4 regions of the Rhizobium sp. WCS2018Hpa-16 genome follow, and region 3 is predicted to be linked to each of the others. Evidence: predicted binding sites of a transcription regulator. Region 3 holds the regulator's gene; each other region holds the start of a gene.
What was found. The regulator LexA, encoded in region 3, represses DNA repair genes until DNA is damaged. The targets are predictions, from matches to a motif close to TGTTCNNNNTGTGTTCNG.
Positions count from the first base shown of each region.

Region 1: RQI55_RS11410 (ATP-dependent helicase) is a predicted target of LexA. The motif match lies at 3,606-3,623, and genes of this name have one in related genera.
Region 2: RQI55_RS00505 (dehydrogenase) is a predicted target of LexA. The motif match lies at 1,364-1,381, and genes of this name have one in related genera.
Region 4: ruvC (crossover junction endodeoxyribonuclease RuvC) is a predicted target of LexA. The motif match lies at 2,715-2,732, and genes of this name have one in related genera.

Region 1 covers NZ_JAVTIX010000003.1:45,620-50,230, forward strand. The annotation lists gene RQI55_RS11400 (DUF1127 domain-containing protein) at 81-227, shown strand; gene dinB (DNA polymerase IV) at 352-1,425, opposite strand; gene RQI55_RS11410 (ATP-dependent helicase) at 1,499-3,565, opposite strand; gene RQI55_RS11415 (LysR family transcriptional regulator) at 3,707-4,597, opposite strand.
Region 2 covers NZ_JAVTIX010000001.1:86,430-91,040, reverse strand. The annotation lists gene RQI55_RS00510 (glycosyltransferase family 4 protein) at 1-1,252, shown strand, start outside; gene RQI55_RS00505 (dehydrogenase) at 1,456-1,701, shown strand; gene RQI55_RS00500 (FAD-dependent monooxygenase) at 2,048-3,202, opposite strand; gene RQI55_RS00495 (TonB-dependent receptor) at 3,213-4,611, opposite strand, start outside.
Region 3 covers NZ_JAVTIX010000001.1:977,875-982,485, forward strand. The annotation lists gene RQI55_RS04930 (ComEC/Rec2 family competence protein) at 1-500, shown strand, start outside; gene RQI55_RS04935 (glutathione S-transferase family protein) at 531-1,214, opposite strand; gene lexA (transcriptional repressor LexA) at 1,562-2,284, opposite strand; gene kdsA (3-deoxy-8-phosphooctulonate synthase) at 2,528-3,376, shown strand; gene eno (phosphopyruvate hydratase) at 3,600-4,611, shown strand, end outside.
Region 4 covers NZ_JAVTIX010000001.1:10,593-15,203, reverse strand. The annotation lists gene RQI55_RS00080 (metallophosphoesterase) at 1-424, opposite strand, end outside; gene ruvB (Holliday junction branch migration DNA helicase RuvB) at 427-1,467, opposite strand; gene ruvA (Holliday junction branch migration protein RuvA) at 1,519-2,136, opposite strand; gene ruvC (crossover junction endodeoxyribonuclease RuvC) at 2,161-2,673, opposite strand; gene RQI55_RS00060 (LLM class flavin-dependent oxidoreductase) at 2,863-3,864, shown strand; gene RQI55_RS00055 (YebC/PmpR family DNA-binding transcriptional regulator) at 3,935-4,611, opposite strand, start outside.

The sequences.
Region 1 (4,611 bases), on a different contig from region 3:
CCTATATCAAGCCCATCGAAACGACGTTGGAACCGAAGCAAGGTTGCTGGCGTCAAGAGACCTCACGAAAGGGGATCATCATGAACGTAGCACGCACTTTCAACAACTGGCGCAAGTACCGTCAGACCGTTAGCGAACTTGGCCGTATGAGCTCGCGCGAACTCGAAGATCTGGGTATCAATCGCGCTGACATCCAGAGCGTTGCCCGCCAGTCGCTCGCACGTTAAGCAGGCGTTTGCCTGCACATCCCAACGGCCACCACGCCCGCCGATAACGCGGGCGTCTCTATGTCGGCAACAGCGGCATCACTCCTGCTGTGTTACATCTTTTTTTGAAGTGACGGCTACCGGGTCACAGCCCAAGCGCGAGCTGTTGTTTATGGCCGTTTTCTTGGGTGTTCAGTGATGACAGGGTTACCCCAAGTAGTCGCACAGGGCCTTTAAACGGAAAAACCGAAGAGAGCAGGGGCTCCGCTATGTCCAGGATCATGTCGATGCCTGAGACATCTACCCCTACGGTCTTGCTTCGTGTCGCCTGGGTGAAATCTGAATATTTGATTTTGACCGTCACTGTTTTTCCGGTGATGTCGTGTGCCTCGCAGTACCGCCAGACCTTTTCGGCCAAGGGTCTCAATTCGGCCTTGGCGACGTCGAGATGCTCGATGTCCTCGACAAACGTGTCTTCCGCGCCGACGGATTTACGGATGCGATTGGGCTTGACCTGCCGCTCATCGATGCCGCGCGCAATGCCATAAAAATATGGGCCTGATTTGCCAAAGTGCTGTTGCAGGAAGGCAAGCGGTTTGGTTTTCAGATCCAGACCCGTTTCGATCCCGTGTCGTTTCATACGCTCGGCTGTGGCGGGACCCACGCCATGGAATTTCTTGACGGGGAGGGCCTCGACAAAGGCCGGCCCGTTTTTCGGTGTTATCACCGCTTGGCCATTTGGCTTGTTCAGGTCACTCGCCATCTTCGCCAGAAACTTGTTGTATGAGATTCCCGCAGATGCGTTGAGGCCCGTGACATCCTTTATCTTTGCGCGGATTTCGAGCGCTATATCAGTTGCAATCTCCATGCCTTTCAGGTTCTCGGTAACATCGAGATACGCCTCATCAAGTGAAAGCGGTTCGATAACGGGTGTGTACTGGGCAAAGATCTCGCGGATTTGCTGGGAGACTTGACGATAGACCTCGAAACGAGGCGGCACGAATATCAGGTCCGGGCATTTCCGTTTGGCGGTGATCGACGGCATTGCCGAATAGACGCCGAAGGCTCTTGCCTCATAACTGGCGGCAGCCACAACCCCTCGGGCAGCCGATCCCCCAACCGCCAGCGGCTTGCCCCGGAGCTTAGGGTTGTCACGTTGCTCGACAGAAGCGTAGAACGCATCCATATCCACGTGAATGATTTTGCGAACCGGGTGCATGTCTGGTCCTTACCGATTGCCCTTGTGCTTGCTGGATCGGTCTGTATGCCCATCCTCTGCAATGCGACCGCTCCTATTTCCACATGCCGCGCATGCGTGCGCCGACATCTATGCGGATCTGCTGCGCACTGCGTTCAGATGCTGCGGCTGAGACTTTCGGCCAGGCAACCGCCTCGAAATATTGCAGCAGGGTCGCCGGGATGAACCGAGAACGCGAAGCGTAAACATGCCGATCACCCTGCGAGTTCTGGCCGTGCGTGAAAAACCGTTGCGGTGTGATCAGCGCCAGACTGTCTTTTGCGCGCGTCATGCCGACATAGAGAAGTCGCCGCTCCTCCTCGATTTCCTGCGTCGTACCTGTCCCGAGGTCTGACGGTATGCAGCCATCGACAACATTGAGCATGAAGACCGAGCGCCATTCCTGGCCCTTGGCCGAATGGATGGTCGACAGGATGAGATAGTCCTCATCAAGCAACGGCACGCCCGCCTGATCGCTCGTGGCATCTGGTGGATCAAGCGTCAGCTCTGTGAGGAACCGTTCGCGTGAGGGGTAGCCGCTGGCAATCTGTTCGAGTTGCAGCAGGTCGGCCTTGCGGGTGTCAGCATCTTCGTGGATGCGATCCAGATGTGGTTCGTACCATTGCCTGGCCTGCGCGATATCCGACGGCCAGCCATCATGGTTTTTCCGAAGGCCGCCCAGCAGTTGAACGAAGGAGGTCCAGTCCGCACCCGTTTTGGGCGGCGGTGGGATTTCGGCAAGCGCCAGTAGCGGCTCAGGGTCGGTGGCGATCGTGTCTAGAATGGTGCCGGCTTTCTTGGGGCCGATGCCTGGCAGCATTTGCAGGAGCCGAAACCCCGCAACCCGATCACGCGGGTTCTGGGCGAAACGCAGCACCGCCAGCATGTCCTTAACATGTGCACTGTCGAGAAACTTTAAGCCGCCAAATTTGACGAAGGGAATGTTTCTGCGCGTCAGTTCGACCTCGAGCGTGCCACTGTGGCTCGATGTGCGAAACAAGACGGCCTGCTGTTTCAACGTCATCCCGGTTTCGCGGTTTGCCAGCACCTGCTCGACAATGAAATTCGCCTGTTCGGTCTCATCCTTGACAGTCACGAGTTTGGGTCGCTCAAGCGATTCCCGTTCGGTCCAAAGGTTCTTGGTGAAACGCTCGCGCGCCAGTTCGATCACGCCATTGGCTGCTGCGAGAATAGGCTGGGTCGAACGGTAGTTCCGGTCCAATGTGATAACGTCTGCCGCCGGACTGAAAGATGCCGGGAAGTCTAGAATGTTGCGAACCGTCGCGGCCCGGAACGAATAGATCGATTGCGCATCATCACCGACAACGGTCAAACCACGTCCGCCGGGCTTGAGCGCCATAAGGACAGACGCTTGCAGCTTGTTCGTGTCCTGATATTCATCGACCATGACATGGTCGAAGCGATTGCCGATATCGTCGGCGAGATCGGGATCGCTGACCATTTGCGCCCAGTAAAGCAGGAGATCGTCATAATCGAGCACGTTCTGCGCCTGCTTGGCCTCCACATAAGCTCCGAACAATTCCTTCAACTGTTCTTCCCAGGTGGCCACCCATGGGTAGTGCAGCCGCAGGATTTCGCTCAGCGGCATCTGCGAGTTCACCACCCGTGAATAGATCGCGAGACAGGTGCCCTTGGTCGGAAAGCGGCTCTCCGTCTTGGAAAATCCAAGCTCGTGGCGCACGAGGTTGATGAGGTCCGCGCTGTCCTCACGATCATGAATGGTGAAGTCAAGGTTGAGACCGATCTGCTCGGCATACATCCGCAACAGTCTCGCACCGATCCCATGAAACGTACCGGACCACGCAAGCGCGTCTGTGAGGATACCAGCATTGGCACCCAGCACATTGCGGCAGATGCGCTCCACGCGGCGAGCCATTTCCGAGGCGGCTCTGCGCGAAAAGGTCATCAGCAGAATGCGGCGCGGGTCCGCACCATTGACGATGAGGTGAGCCACACGATGCGCCAGCGTATTGGTTTTGCCAGAGCCAGCGCCAGCGATGATCAGCAGCGGCCCCGCCGTGTTGCCCTCCGCCAACCCCACGCCATGCTCGACGGCTCGGCGCTGCTGCTCGTTCAATTTTTCCAGATACGCAACTGCCATAAGAGCTCACTTGATGCCGAGAGTGAAGTTGGATGGCCTCACGAACAAATGCGGAACATACATGGTCGCTGGACGATTTGGAAGGTTGTTTTTTATATCTCTAAACAATCATCCATCTCGTGCCAAAGGCGTGGCGGAATTTCATGCCACCTTAAGGGCAGCGATCAGAGCCCTCAAAGCTGGTGGCGATTGCCTGCGGCTGGGGTGATACAGGAAAAAGCCAGGATAGCTTGGACACCAGTCCTTCAGCACCTGAACAAGGGTTCCCGCTGCGATCTCGTCAGCCACATCATGCTCATTGATGTAACCGAGCCCGGCGCCGGCACGAACGGCAGCCGCCGGTAGATCGCCATCATTGGCCACCAGGGGGCCGCTGGTGCGGATATTGATCTCTTTGCCGTCTTTCTCGAATTCCCAAGGGAGTAATCCGCCTGATGTCGTCAGTCGGTAGCCGATACAGGCATGACGTTCGAGGTCATATGGGGTCAACGGTGCAGGGTAGCGCTCGAAATAGGACGGCGTTCCAACCACCACCGTCCTTAAATCCGGGCCCACCTTCACCGCGACCATATCCTTGGCGACGGCCTCTCCCAGCCGAATACCGGCATCGAAACCTGCGGCCACGATATCCGTCAGTCCATCATCGATATTCACCTCAACCCGCACATCCGGATTGGCCAGTAGAAACGCTGGCAGTTTCGGCAGAAGCACCATGCGGGATGCATAGGCGAAAGTGGTGATCCGGACCGTACCAGAAGGGTTGTCGCGCCACTCCGCCAACGCTTCTAGTCCGCTCTCAATATTGGCAAGTGCCGGATTGAGCGATTGCAGCAGCCGTTCACCCGGTTCAGTCGGTGCCACGCTGCGCGTGGTGCGCGAAAGAAGCCGGACGCCCAACCGCTCCTCCAGTCCGCGCATCGCATGGCTCAGCGCCGAGGGTGACATGCCGAGAATGGCGGCAGCACGGGTAAAGCTGCGTTCGCGGGCAACGGCAGCAAAGGCGAGGAGATCATTGAGTTCGTTTCGTTCCATTCATGCACTGTGCT
Region 2 (4,611 bases), 890 kb from region 3:
AGCACTGGGCCAGGCACTGCGTCACAAGGTAGAAATCACCTACAGCGCCGAGACCGTCGTGCCGCAGTGGGAGCGGCTGATCAGCGACGTTATGAGGGAGCGTCACAGCGCAGGGCCTACGGGCCTGTTCAAGTCTTTCCTGCAAGGCGGCTTTGAATGCTCCACCCACCGCCTTCGCCCGCACGACGGGCAAACGACCGGAAAGCGTCTTGATGTCATCGCCGCCACTGGACATGACCACCACGCAGCAGCCGATTACCAGCAACTGGCCTCCTACGCGATCTCAACCGTTCGGGATGGCTTGCGCTGGCACCTGATCGAAACTCGGCCTGGACATTACGACTGGTCGAGCTTCACCCCGATGCTGAAGGCAGCCTCAGAAACCCGCACTCAGGTCATCTGGGATTTGCTGCATTATGGCTGGCCTGATGACATCGACATCTGGTCGCCGGATTTTGTCAGCCGCTTCGCGCAATTTGCCGCAGCCGCAGCAAGGGTGGTGAAGGAACAGACAGACGCGATCCCCTTTTACTCACCCGTCAATGAAATCTCGTTCTTCTCATGGGGCGGAGGCGATGCGGCCTATCTCAACCCCTTTGCCCGTGGCCGTGGCTTCGAGCTGAAAGTGCAACTGGCCAGAGCTTCCATTGCCGCCATGGATGCGATTCTGGCGGTGGAGCCAAGAGCGCGCTTCGTGCATTGTGACCCCGTTATCAATGTCATCACCGATCCCTCCCGACCGTGGGAGCGGGGCGTGGCCGAAGGCCATCGTCAATCGCAATTTCAGGGCTGGGATCTTCTCTCCGGGCGCATGTGGCCGCAGATTGGCGGCGCGGACAAATATCTCGATATCGTCGGCGTCAACTATTACCACAACAACCAGTGGATCCACGGCGGTCCGCCCATCGATATGGACCATCCGCTCTACAAGCCCTTCAGAACCATCCTCGTGGATACCTTTGCCCGATACGGCAAACCCATCTTCATCGCCGAAACCGGTATTGAGGGTAACAGGCGCGCAAGCTGGATCACCTACATCCACCAGGAAGTGACCGCCGCCATGGAAAAAGGCGTCCCCGTCGAGGGAATATGTCTCTATCCCATCCTCAACCACCCCGGCTGGGATGACGACCGCGCTTGCGAAAACGGCTTGCTGGAAACCAGCTTCGAGAATGGGAAGCGCACTGCCCACGCACCCTTGGCACAGGCACTCCAATATCTTGCGCCACCCTCACGCAGTGCTGCGGAATAGGCGTTCAAGGCTCCAGCCCCCGCCAATGGTCGTGTCACATCCTGAGTGACACGACCGCTTGATCTCGCTCCACAAAAATCATCTCAACTGCGCCTTGACTCTATTAGCGATGAGAACATAATAAGAACAAAACTGGCACGGGGGCGCGTGCTTTCCGAAAAAACATTGCGGCAAGAAGGCTCTGAAACATGGAGATCGAGAACATGCGCCCACAATTTGAAACACCGGAAGCTGACCCGGTCGAACACGTCATCGCATGGCATGACGGGGATGAGCGCGAAGCCATCAAGACGCTGCTGGATGATATTAAGCATCTGCGCCACCAACTCGCCCTCGCCGCCGCCGCCATGGGCCACGGATTTACGCGAGGGTGGTTTCCCAGTGAGGCCAGAGAGATCGATGAAGTGGGTGTCTCTGGCGAAGGACGCTGCGAAAAAGCTGCCTCATAGGGGTGGCCGGTGTATCCAGAGCGGATGAGGACGGTTCTATCGTTTTGCGAGGAGGATGGTGCTGAATACCAGCAGCTTACTGACCGCTGTTTTCCTTGTCTTTTTTTGCCTGATCATGGTGCCACTTGATGGCATAGAACATGCCTATACCAAGGACGAGAAGCTTAAGAGGCAAAAGGACTATGGGGAACCAATCAACCCAACTCGAATCCGACATCTGAATACTTTCAAAACATTACACGACATGATCTGTCATGCGCAGCGTTACATCAAAGTGGCTGCTTCAACAACTTGTCGTATTGACGCAGCCCTCTCCGGTTTGGGGGTTCGCATGCAGTTGGACGTGTCAGTCTATCGCCAATGCGGGCGCTGCGAGCCGCTTGGAGGTAAACCTGATGAACGGCCGCGATAGCATGATCGGCAGAAGCAATGACTGCATGAAAATGCCGAAGCGGCTGCGAGGCACATAGTGGCCGCCGATCTTGCGCGACACCGCCTGCATCCGCGTTACCAGCGGCCTCATTCGGGCTTCATAGCTATTGAGTGCATCAACATGCCCCTTCTCGGCAAGTTCCGCAGCAAGAATGTAGGCTCCAGCCATGGCGGTGGACGTACCCTGCCCCGCCAGAAAGGTGAGACACCAGGCGGAATCGCCAAGAAGTGCGATGCGGCCCTTGGACCATTTCGGCATCTCGATCTGGGAGACTGTATCGAAGAAAGACCGGTCCCAGTCGATTGCACTCTTGAGGGCGGATGCGACAGGCTCTGGCCAGTGGCCGAACGTCTGTTGCAGCACGGCGCGGCGCTCATCGGGATTGAGCCGGTCCGTACGCTCGTCTCGCCAGCAGAAAAGGGTCGCCGCGGTGCCGTCCCCAACGGCGTAGAGGCCGCCCTGATGATCCACATCCATCATCCCGACGAAACTCGCATCAAGCGGTTGCTTCAGCGGCACGCGCCAGGCGCTGGCGCGGTAGCCAAGCGGCCGGAGAAAGTCTTCGTGCGGGCCAAAAGCCAGCGCCCGCACACTGCTACGGTAACCATCGGCACCCACGACGAGGTCGAAACGGTCGCGGCTGCCATCGGAGAAGGTGACGTCCACGCCGGATCCGTCGTCCTCGAGCGCCACGACGGTCGTCTCATAGCGAATTGGGCACTTTCCCTCCACGGCATCGGTCAGGATGTCCTGGAAATCGCTGCGCATCAGGGCCAGAAGCCGTCCCTCGGCAGCCTCTGCCAGAACGCGGTAGTCATAGGAAAAAAGCTTTCGTCCGCGCCGGTCGAGATGGTGAGAAAGGCCGAGCGGCATGGCCTTCGCCCGGAACGCTTCCACCAGCCCCAACTTCTCCGCGACCTGCCAGCCATTGATATGCAGGCCGATGGAATAGCCGCCGGTGCGGCCACGAGCAGCCCGTTCCACCACAACCGGCTGCATGCCCCGCTGTAGCAGGCAGGCGGCAAACGTCAGGCCCGCAGGCCCGCCACCAACGATGAGGATACGCATCAAAACCTCCTCAGAACGTCATGCTGATACGGCCGCCAATGGTGCGGTCCTGACCAAGCTGGTAGAGGTTGCCAAGGCCGGGATACTGGAAGCCATAGGTCGTGTAAGTCTTGTCGAACACATTCGTCACGAAGGCTTCAGCCGTTATCGTCTTCTCAAGCTCCCATTTCACCCCGAGATCGACAAGTGCGTAACCCTCCTGGCCGATTGTGTTGGTCTCGTCGAAATAATGCTCGCTGACATAGGTGACGCCTGCATAGGGAATGACCGCGCCGCGCCCGCTTTCCAGCTCAAAGCGATAATCCACCATGAGGTTGGCGGTAAATTCCGGCGCATAGGGCACCGTGTTGCCCGTCAGGTCCGCGCCGGGTGTGACAGGATTTTTGTAATCGGTGAATCGCGTATGGTTGTAAGCAAGCCCCGCCGTGACGCCGATTTCATCTGTCGGTTTTGCACGGACCTTGAGGTCGATACCCTTCGCAGTCACCTCACCGACATTCTGCAGATACTGGAACGGCTGCGTGCCGACAAACATCTGGTAGTCCTTGGTGATGTTGTAATAGGCCGAAAGCTGCGCTTCCAGCGTACCCGTCTCGTTGCGGTACTTGAGCCCGGTTTCACCATTATAGGTGTTCTGCGGATCGTAGGTGAAGGCAATGTTGGCGGGCGCCACGTTACGGGTAACACCGCCAGCCTTGAAGCCCGTGCTGAACAGGCCATAGACCCGCCATTCGTCGCTCAGCCTATAACTCGCGCCAAGCTTCGGCGATAGCGCCGTGGATGAATCACTATCGTTCAGCGTGATGCCGCCCGTCGCTTCAGCCGCTGCGCGCTCGTAGTCCAGCCGCAGGCCGGGCGAAATGTCCAGCCGGTCCGTCACATGCCACGTCACATCACCGAAGAGCGCGTAGGAATCGATCTTCTGGTTCGAAATCTGCGCGGAAGCCGGCACGTTTCTGGTGAAATCGAGATGCTGATAGTACATCCCGGCTACGTAATCGATCGCGTTGCCCTGGTCCGGGTTAGAAGCGATGCGCAGTTCCTGACTCAGCGTCCATTGTTTTTCAGGCGTATAGCTGCCGAAGATCGTGCGGTCGAGATCGCTCTTCTGGTAGCCAGTCAGCGCGGTGATGGTGGCGGCACCAAGGTCGTAGGCCGTCGTCACGCCAAAATTCCAGGTGTCGAGTTCGTATTTCGACGGTGCAGGAAAAGCGATGCGGTCCTCCAGCATCGATTCCAGCGTAAAATATTCTTCTTTGGAGGTCACCCTGCCGTGGCCCGCGCTCACCATCACATCCAGAGGGCTGTCCGATGGGGCGTAGCGCAGCCGCATCTGGCCGTTAATGTCTCTCGTCCCGCCCACGTCTTCGCCGGTCATGGTCGTCAGTGTGTCATTGCCATCAAGGAAG
Region 3 (4,611 bases):
ACGCAGAAAAGTCACCGGATAGTGACGACGAAGTTGGGGATGACTCACAAACCGGACGCCGCTCAACGCTGACGGACCAAGCCAAAGCGAAAGAACGGAAGGAGATGCAGAGGGCTCTCCTGAAACCAGATGGATTCACCTGTCGAAAAAACAGTTGGTGCGTATCGAAATCCAAAATCGGCATCACTGTAGCGGTAGTCTTCGACACTGCATTCGCGGGATTGGCCTGCGATATTGCCAATATTGTTGTCACGACACGCAGCGTTCCCTTCACCACATGCCGTTCTGGCGCCATTCTCATCACTCACGAAACCTTGCGCCGCACGGGGTCGATGGAGCTATGGCTAGGCGATGCAACAAAGCCGGTCCTGACCACAAGGGCTGCCATGCTGAGCGACAATCGGCCATGGACGGAGCACCGCCACTACGACTGGCGCGACAAAAGCTTCAATACAGGAATTCCGGCCCATATCGAACACCTGCTCACAGGCCGTCCATAACTCATGTGCTTTGGAGCGCGCCGCTGCTCGTCACGTCGGGACTGCGCGCAAATCCGCAAGCCATTCCCCCACATCCCGCGCCTCAGCCTCATGCGCATCATCGCGCCACGGTTCGAGAAGGGCCGCCTGTTCCCATTCCTGCATTGCCGGTAGGGAGAGGAGGTGATCCATATAGTGCTTCGATGCTGGAGACAGCGCCGTTCCGTAGGTCTGAAACCGAAACGCAACCGGGCAGAAAAACGCATCCACAGCTGTGAACCCGGCCCCGGCCAGGAATGGACCGCCATGGGCTGCCAGCCCTTGCTGCCACAAGGCGTCTATCCGGGAAATATCTCTCTGCAATGCGTCCGATATGGAGGATGGCCTAATTCGAAGACCAACACTCATGGGATGGTTGTTGCGCAATGTGGAGAAGCCAGCATGCATCTCCGCCGCGGCAGAGCGAGACCAGGCCCGTGCCTTTGCATCCGCTGCCCATACGCCATCATGCTTTTCCGCAAGATACTCGGTGATGGCGAGCGATTCCCAAACGGTCAGATCGCCATCCACAAGACATGGAACTTTCGATGTCGGTGAAAACTCCGAAAACGCATGGTCCTTGTCATCGAAACGCATGAATCGCTCGGAAAATCCAATTCCGAGCGTGCGCATCAGCACCCAGATTCGCAGTGACCAAGACGAGTAATTCTTGTTGGCGATGAAAAGTTGATACATGAGCAGCGCTCCTAAAAGGCAGCGATCAAAAAGAGAAAACTATCAGTAAACGAGAGAATTTCTTGCATAAAGCCATCCACAGCGATGGCATCATTCAAATTATTTGATGACCGTAACCAGCGTGGCGATCACGCCGGCTCACAAGCACCAGCTACAAACGCAACGGCGAAATTCCCATGCCATAAGTATCTGCTGACATAACGGAAAATCCACTCCAAATCACCGAATCGCAGTGGAATCGATACCCGGCTAACAAGTTCTATCACCGCGCGGTGACTTGAGGCCCCGCGAGCGTCAACAGAGTTAAGACTGCGCCTGAAAAGCGAGGCAAGAGCCTGTCAGGCTGGTCAGTGATAACGCCTGATCAGACCAACAAGCTTTCCCTGAATCTTGACCCTGTCGGGTCCAAATATGCGGGTTTCATAAGCAGGGTTCGCAGCTTCAAGTGCGATAGACGCGCCGTTGCGACGGAAGCGCTTAAGCGTTGCCTCCTCTTCGTCCACCAGAGCCACGATGATATCACCGGGATTTGCGGTGCTGGTATCCTTGATAATGACGGTATCGCCGTCAAAAATACCGGCTTCGATCATCGAATCGCCTTTGACCTCAAGCGCGTAATGCTCACCCGCACCCAGCATATCCATCGGCACGACCACATCATGAGTGTTGTTCTGGATGGCGGAGATTGGCACGCCCGCTGCAATGCGTCCCATGACCGGTACGCTGACTGATTCAGAATTTCTGCTGTTGGAAGATGATGGCTGAGGCCGTTGCTCAACAGCTGCGGTTTTGCCGAGACTGCCCTCAATAACACTTGGCGTGAAGCCGCGCTGTGGCTTTTCCGGGGGCGAATATGATTCGGGAAGCTTGATAACCTCGAGCGCACGGGCTCTGTTCGGTAGCCGGCGAATGAAGCCGCGCTCTTCAAGCGCTGTGATCAACCGATGGATGCCTGACTTTGATGCAAGCTCCAGTGCATCCTTCATTTCATCGAAAGATGGTGGCACGCCGGACTCTTTCATTCTCTCATGAATGAATAGAAGCAGTTCCTGCTGTTTGCGCGTGAGCATGAAGAGACCCTTGACGATTCGAGGCGGAGATTCGGGAAACAAATACAGAACGAACACTATCTGTTCCATATGTGTTCTGCAATCCCTTAAAACTCAGTGAAAGTACAAACGAGTTTCAGCGTTGCCCACAATCCCGCCGAATACCGCTCCTATACCGTGACTCGCTGTCGGCTTACTGCTACATGCGTTGCCAAGATCGGGCGTGATGCCCGTGCACTGTTTCATTTGTTCCAAGGGAAAACCATGAGTGCGACGAACAATCTGAAGGTCATTGCCGGCGAGGGCGCTGCTGCGGTCTCTTTCTCGAACACCGAACGGTTTTCCCTGATTGCCGGTCCGTGCCAGATGGAAAGCCGTGACCATGCTTTCATGATTGCCGAAACGCTGGCCGAACTCTGCGGCAAGCTGGGAATCGGCCTTGTTTACAAATCATCCTACGACAAGGCCAACCGCACCTCGCTTTCGGGCCAGCGCGGCATCGGCATCGACAAGGCGCTGGAAGTCTTCGCCGAGTTGAAGGCGCAGTTCGGCTTTCCAGTCCTTTCGGATATTCACACAGAAGAGCAGTGCGCCATTGTTGCGCCCGTCATAGATATTCTGCAGATTCCGGCATTTCTCAGCCGTCAGACGGACCTGCTGGTGGCTGCTGCAAAGACCGGCCGAGTGATCAACGTCAAGAAGGGCCAGTTTCTGGCACCCTGGGACATGAAGAACGTGCTGGCCAAGCTAAATGACAGCGGCAACTCCAATGTGCTGCTGTGCGAGCGTGGTGCATCCTTCGGCTACAATACGCTTGTGTCGGATATGCGCTCACTGCCAATCATGGCATCGCTCGGTGCGCCAGTTATATTCGATGCGACCCATTCCGTTCAGCAGCCCGGCGGGCAGGGTGGCTCGACAGGTGGTCAACGCGAGTTCGTGGAAACATTGGCACGCGCGGCGGTGGCCGTTGGTGTTGCCGGTCTTTTCATAGAGACGCATGAGGACCCTGATAATGCGCCGTCCGATGGCCCCAACATGGTTCACCTGAAAGATATGCCGAAGCTTCTCGAAAAACTTCTGGCTTTCGACAATATCACCAAATCCGCCTGATATTTCGGCGCCGAGAGGCGTCGATGGAAACCATCGCGCAGGACGGGGCTTGTCATTGTAATTTCTTCCGCATCGGCTACAGCGGAAGACGAATACCAAACGACTCGCCGCTCTGGCGACGTGTTTTTATCGCATGCCGGAATCTGAAACTTCTTCACAGCTTCCCTCATGCGCTTTAAGACATGCACCTGAAAAACACTGTTCCAATCCTAAGGGAGAGATCATGACAGCCATTACCGACATTATCGCACGCGAAATTCTCGACAGCCGCGGCAACCCGACCGTTGAGGTAGATGTCTATCTTGAAGACGGCTCTTTCGGCCGCGCAGCGGTTCCATCGGGCGCATCCACCGGCGCGCATGAAGCCGTAGAGCTGCGCGATGGCGGCAAGCGTTACCTCGGTAAGGGCGTCGAGAAGGCAGTCGAAGCCGTCAACACGGAAATCTTCGATGCGCTGGGCGGTTTCGATGCCGAGAGCCAGATCCATGTCGACCAGACACTGATCGAACTCGACGGTACTCCGAACAAATCGCGCCTCGGTGCCAATGCCATCCTCGGCGTTTCGCTGGCTGTTGCTAAGGCTGCTGCTGAAACCACGGGCCTGCCACTCTATCGTTACGTTGGTGGCCCGAACGCGCATCTGCTGCCAGTTCCTATGATGAATATCATCAATGGTGGCGCGCATGCCGATAACCCAATCGACTTTCAGGAATTCATGATCATGCCAGTCGGCGCGGAAAATATCCGTGACGCGGTGCGTATCGGCGCTGAAATCTTCCACGTTCTGAAGAAGGAACTGTCTGCGCAGGGTTTCAACACCAATGTGGGCGACGAAGGCGGCTTTGCGCCGGGCCTGAAGAGCGCGCCGGAAGCACTCGATTTCATCATGAAGTCCGTTGAAAAGGCTGGTTACAAGCCAGGCGAAGACGTGGCGCTGGCTCTCGATTGCGCCTCGACGGAATTCTTCAAGAACGGCAAATACGTGATGGAAGGCGAAGGTCGCACGCTGGAGCCTGAAGCCATGGCGGATTATCTCGCCGAGCTCGCTGGTAAGTATCCGATCATCTCGATCGAAGACGGCATGGCCGAAGACGATTGGGACGGCTGGAAGTACCTTACAGACAAGATCGGCAAGAAAGTTCAGCTGGTTGGCGACGATCTGTTCGTGACCAACTCTGCCCGCCTTCGTGACGGCATCAAGATGGGCGTTGCCAATTCGATCCTCGTCAAGGTCA
Region 4 (4,611 bases), 970 kb from region 3:
ACCGCAGCCTCTGCGCCTCAAGGTCCTGCCACCAATCATGGTTGCCGCACACAGCGTGCACGCCTTGCGGTGCCTTCAAACCCGAAAGCGCCTTTGCCCAATCTTCCGGTGGCACAACACCCGTCACCAGCTTCATGCCCGACATGTAATCGCCCAGCAGCAGCATCACATCGCCACCCAGAGTATTGGCGTAATCGCAGATTTTGGCTATCCGCTCTGCCGGCATCCAGGGCTCGCAAGCATGAAAATCGGCAAGCGCCACGATGCGCAGGGTCTGGCCCTTTGGCCAGCCGGGCGGATTGATGCGGTAACGGGTGGTGGAAAGCCGCGCCAGCGGCTCAATGCCACCCGCATAGGCACCGAGAGAAACCAGTCCCGCCGCCATTGTCGCAGCAGTCTTGAGCAAGGCACGGCGGGTGATCACAATCAATCGTCCTCAAGAGACATGCGGAACTGTGCCGCTTCGATATCCTTTGGCGGCTGCATACCAAGATGCTTCCACGCCGTACCCGTCAAGACCCGTCCTCGCGGCGTGCGCTGAATGAAACCCTGCTGGATCATATAGGGCTCGATAATGTCCTCGATGGCATCACGCGGTTCAGACAATCCAGCCGCAATCGTTTCGATGCCGACAGGCCCACCACCGAAATTCACGGCAATCATCATCAGATAGCGCATATCCAGCTGGTCGAGACCCATATTGTCCACCAGCAGCCGTGTCAGTGCCTCGTCAGCAATCTGGCGTGTGACGGATTCTGCCCGCGCCACTTCCGCAAAGTCCCGCACACGGCGCAAAAGCCGCCCGGCAATGCGCGGCGTTCCGCGCGAACGGCGGGCGATCTCTCGCGCGCCTTCTTCCGTCATCGGCAGGCCCATGATGCGCGCGCCACGCCGCACGATCAGCTCAAGCTCATCGACGGTATAGAAAGAAAGTCGAACAGGAATGCCGAAACGGTCGCGCAGCGGGTTGGTCAAAAGCCCAAGGCGCGTAGTGGCCGCCACCAGCGTGAATTTCGAAAGATCGATCTTTACCGAACGTGCCGCTGGCCCCTCGCCAATAATCAGGTCGAGCTGAAAATCCTCCATTGCCGGATAGAGAATTTCCTCCACAGCCGGGCTCAGGCGATGGATTTCATCGATGAACAGCACATCGCGCTCTTCAAGATTGGTCAAAAGCGCCGCCAGATCGCCCGCCTTGGCAATGACAGGACCGGAGGTGGACTTGAAATTGACGCCAAGCTCCTTGGCCATGATCTGCGCCAGTGTCGTCTTGCCAAGGCCCGGAGGCCCGACAAACAGCACATGGTCCAGCGCCTCGCCACGGTTCTTCGCCGCCTCGATGAAGATCTTGAGGTTGGCCCGCGCCTCCGCCTGACCGGTAAAATCATCCAGCGTCTGCGGCCGCAGCGTCGTATCAATATCTTCGCCGCGCTTTTCCGAAGAAATCAGCCGTGCCGCGTCGCTCATGTCAGATATTCCATTCCGGGTATTGTCCTGGCGTTTTTACCATGGCGCGCACTAGCGTGAAAGCTCCTTCAGCCCCAGCCGGATCAGCTTTGCACTGTCTCCACCCTCACCGCCATTCTTCAGCGCAGCCGCCACGGCATTGGCCGCCTGGTCACGGGAGTAGCCAAGGTTGGTCAGCGCGGAAACGGCGTCGGCCACCGGTGCCGACGCTGCGCCTTCGCCCAGTTCCTGCTTGAAACCGATGGAGGCGGAGGCGTCTCCCGCAAAGGCCGGTGCCTTGTTGCGCAACTCGGTCACGATGCGAACGGCCACTTTCGGCCCCACGCCCGGAGCGCGAGAAACAACGACCTTGTCCTGCAAGGCTATGGCATTAGCAAGTTCCGATGGCGTCAGGGTGGATAGCACGGCGAGCGCCACCTTGGCGCCCACCCCCTGAACGCTCTGCAAAAGGGTGAACCACTCCCGTTCCAGTGCCGTCATAAAACCGAACAGCCTCAGCTGGTCTTCGCGCACATAGGTTTCGATGAAGAGAACAACCGCTTCCCCCGCAGAGCCCAGCCGAGACAGGGTGCGCGCCGAGCAATAGGCCACGTAACAGACGCCATGCACATCGACGACCACATGGTCATCTGCGATTTCATCGATGGTGCCTTTGAGTTTTCCGATCATGGTAACGCCTGTGAAAAGAGGAAATCAGCTTGCCGCCAGCACGCGGCGCATGCGCTCGCCTGCCCGGTTGTGGGCGTGACAAATGGCAATGGCAAGCGCATCTGCCGCATCATTGCCCTTGAACTCGGCCTTGGGCATCAAAATCTTGAGCATCATGTGAATTTGCTGCTTTTCGCCATGGCCAACGCCGATCACCGCTTTCTTGACGGCATTGGGTGCATATTCGGCAACGGGCAGACCGGCACGGGCCGGAACCAGCATGGCAATGCCACGGGCCTGCCCCAGCTTCAAGGTTGCCACCGCATCCTTGTTGACGAAAGTCTGCTCCACAGCCGCCTCATGTGGCTGATGGGAATGGACGATCTCGGAGAGGCCATCATGCAGCTGGCAAAGGCGCGACGCCAGATCCATGTCGCCATCTGACGTGACAGTGCCCGACGCCACGAAACGCAGGCTGTTGCCCAGTGTCTCGATGATGCCCCAGCCCATTCGCCGCAGCCCAGGGTCTATCCCGATAATTCGAATCGCATTTTGCATATGGCATCCTAACGTTGCGGCTCGAAACCTGCCAGCGATAAGTGAACAAAACGACAACATCCAACCAAAAAGCGCCTTGGCCCTTGCACGAGTTTTTTTGATCCATCGTTCAATTCGCTGCGATTGGGCTGGCAAATCCGGCCATGTCGCTTACATCTTGGGCAACGAAATACGCACCAGGAGCGTCCAATGATCCCGTTTTCCATTCTCGACCTGTCGCCCATTGGTGAAGGCGAGACCGCGAGCAAGGCGCTTGATAATTCCCGTCGCATGGCCATCAAGGCGGAAGAAGAAGGCTATGAGCGCATCTGGTTGGCCGAACATCACGGCATGCCGGGCATTGCCAGCGCCGCAACCTCCATCGTCATCGCCCATGTCGGCGCGGCCACATCGCGCATTCGCGTCGGCTCCGGCGGCATCATGCTGCCAAACCATTCGCCCCTCGTCATCGCGGAGCAGTTCGGCACTCTGGATGCACTGCTTCCCGGTCGTGTCGATCTCGGGCTTGGCCGCGCACCCGGCACGGATATGCGCACCGCCCGCGCCCTGCGCCGCAATCTGGATGCGGGCGCGGAAAACTTCCCGCACGACATCATCGAATTGCAGCGCTATCTCGGCGCGCCGGAACCGGATCAGGCCATCCTGTCCGTACCGGGCATGAATTCCAACGTGCCGATCTGGATGTTGGGCTCAAGCACCTACAGTGCCCATGTGGCCGCAGCCCTTGGCCTGCCCTATTCCTTCGCCTCGCATTTTGCGCCTGATATGCTGATGGATGCCATCGCCATTTACCGCGACCGTTTCCAGCCATCGGAAACATTGAAAGAACCCTATGTCATGGTCGGCGTGATGGGCGTGGGTGCCAATACGGATGAAGAGGCCCGGCATCTGTTCACATCGGCCCAGCAGCAATTCGTCAATCTGCGCAAAAATGTCCGCACGCAGTTTCCGCGCCCCGTCGAAACCATGGACGGCCTATGGAGCGACATGGAGCGCATCACGGTTGATCATACGCTCCGATACGCAGTCGTCGGCTCCCATGCCACGATTGAGCGCAAGCTCGGCGACTTCCTGTCTGAGACAGGCGCGGATGAACTCATCATCTCCATGCCAGTCCACGATATCCAGAAACGCCTTCGCTCCGTCGAGGTCTTCGCGCAGGTGCGCGGCGGGCTGAAACTGGCGGCATAAGCCTATAACAAAGTAAAACCCCGGCGAGAGCCGGGGTTTTCTTTTTGTGTTCATCGCTGTCTTGGCCAAATCAGGCCGAAAGCTTTGCCATGATTTCTTCAGACACTTCAAAGTTCGAATAAACGCTCTGAACGTCGTCATCATCTTCAAGATTGCCGATCAGCTTCATCAGCGACTGCGCCTTTTCTTCATCCACCGGCACCGTGTTCTGCGGCTTCCAGATGGACTTGACGCTGTCAGCTTCGCCCAGCACCGCTTCCAGCGCCTTGGACACTTCGTTCATCGCTTCAAAACCGCAGATGATCGTGTGGCCGTCTTCGCTGCTTTCCACGTCGTCGGCACCAGCTTCAATCGCCGCTTCCATAACGCTATCGGCATCACCGACAGAGGCCTTGTAGCTGATTTCGCCAACGCGGTCGAAGGAGAAGGACACCGAGCCGGTTTCGCCCAGTGCGCCGCCAGCCTTGGTAAAGATGGAGCGAACGTTGGATGCCGTGCGGTTGCGGTTATCCGTCAGCGCTTCAACGATAACCGCCGTGCCGCCTGGACCGTAACCTTCGTAACGCACGTAATCGTAGTTCTCGGCATCTGCACCGGATGCCTTCTTGATGGCACGGTCGATGTTGTCCTTCGGCATCGATTGCGCCTTGGCGTTTTGCACTGCCAGACGCAAAGCCGCGTTCATGCTCACATCCGGCAGACCGGACTTGGCAGCAACGGTGATTTCACGCGCAAGCTTGGAGAACA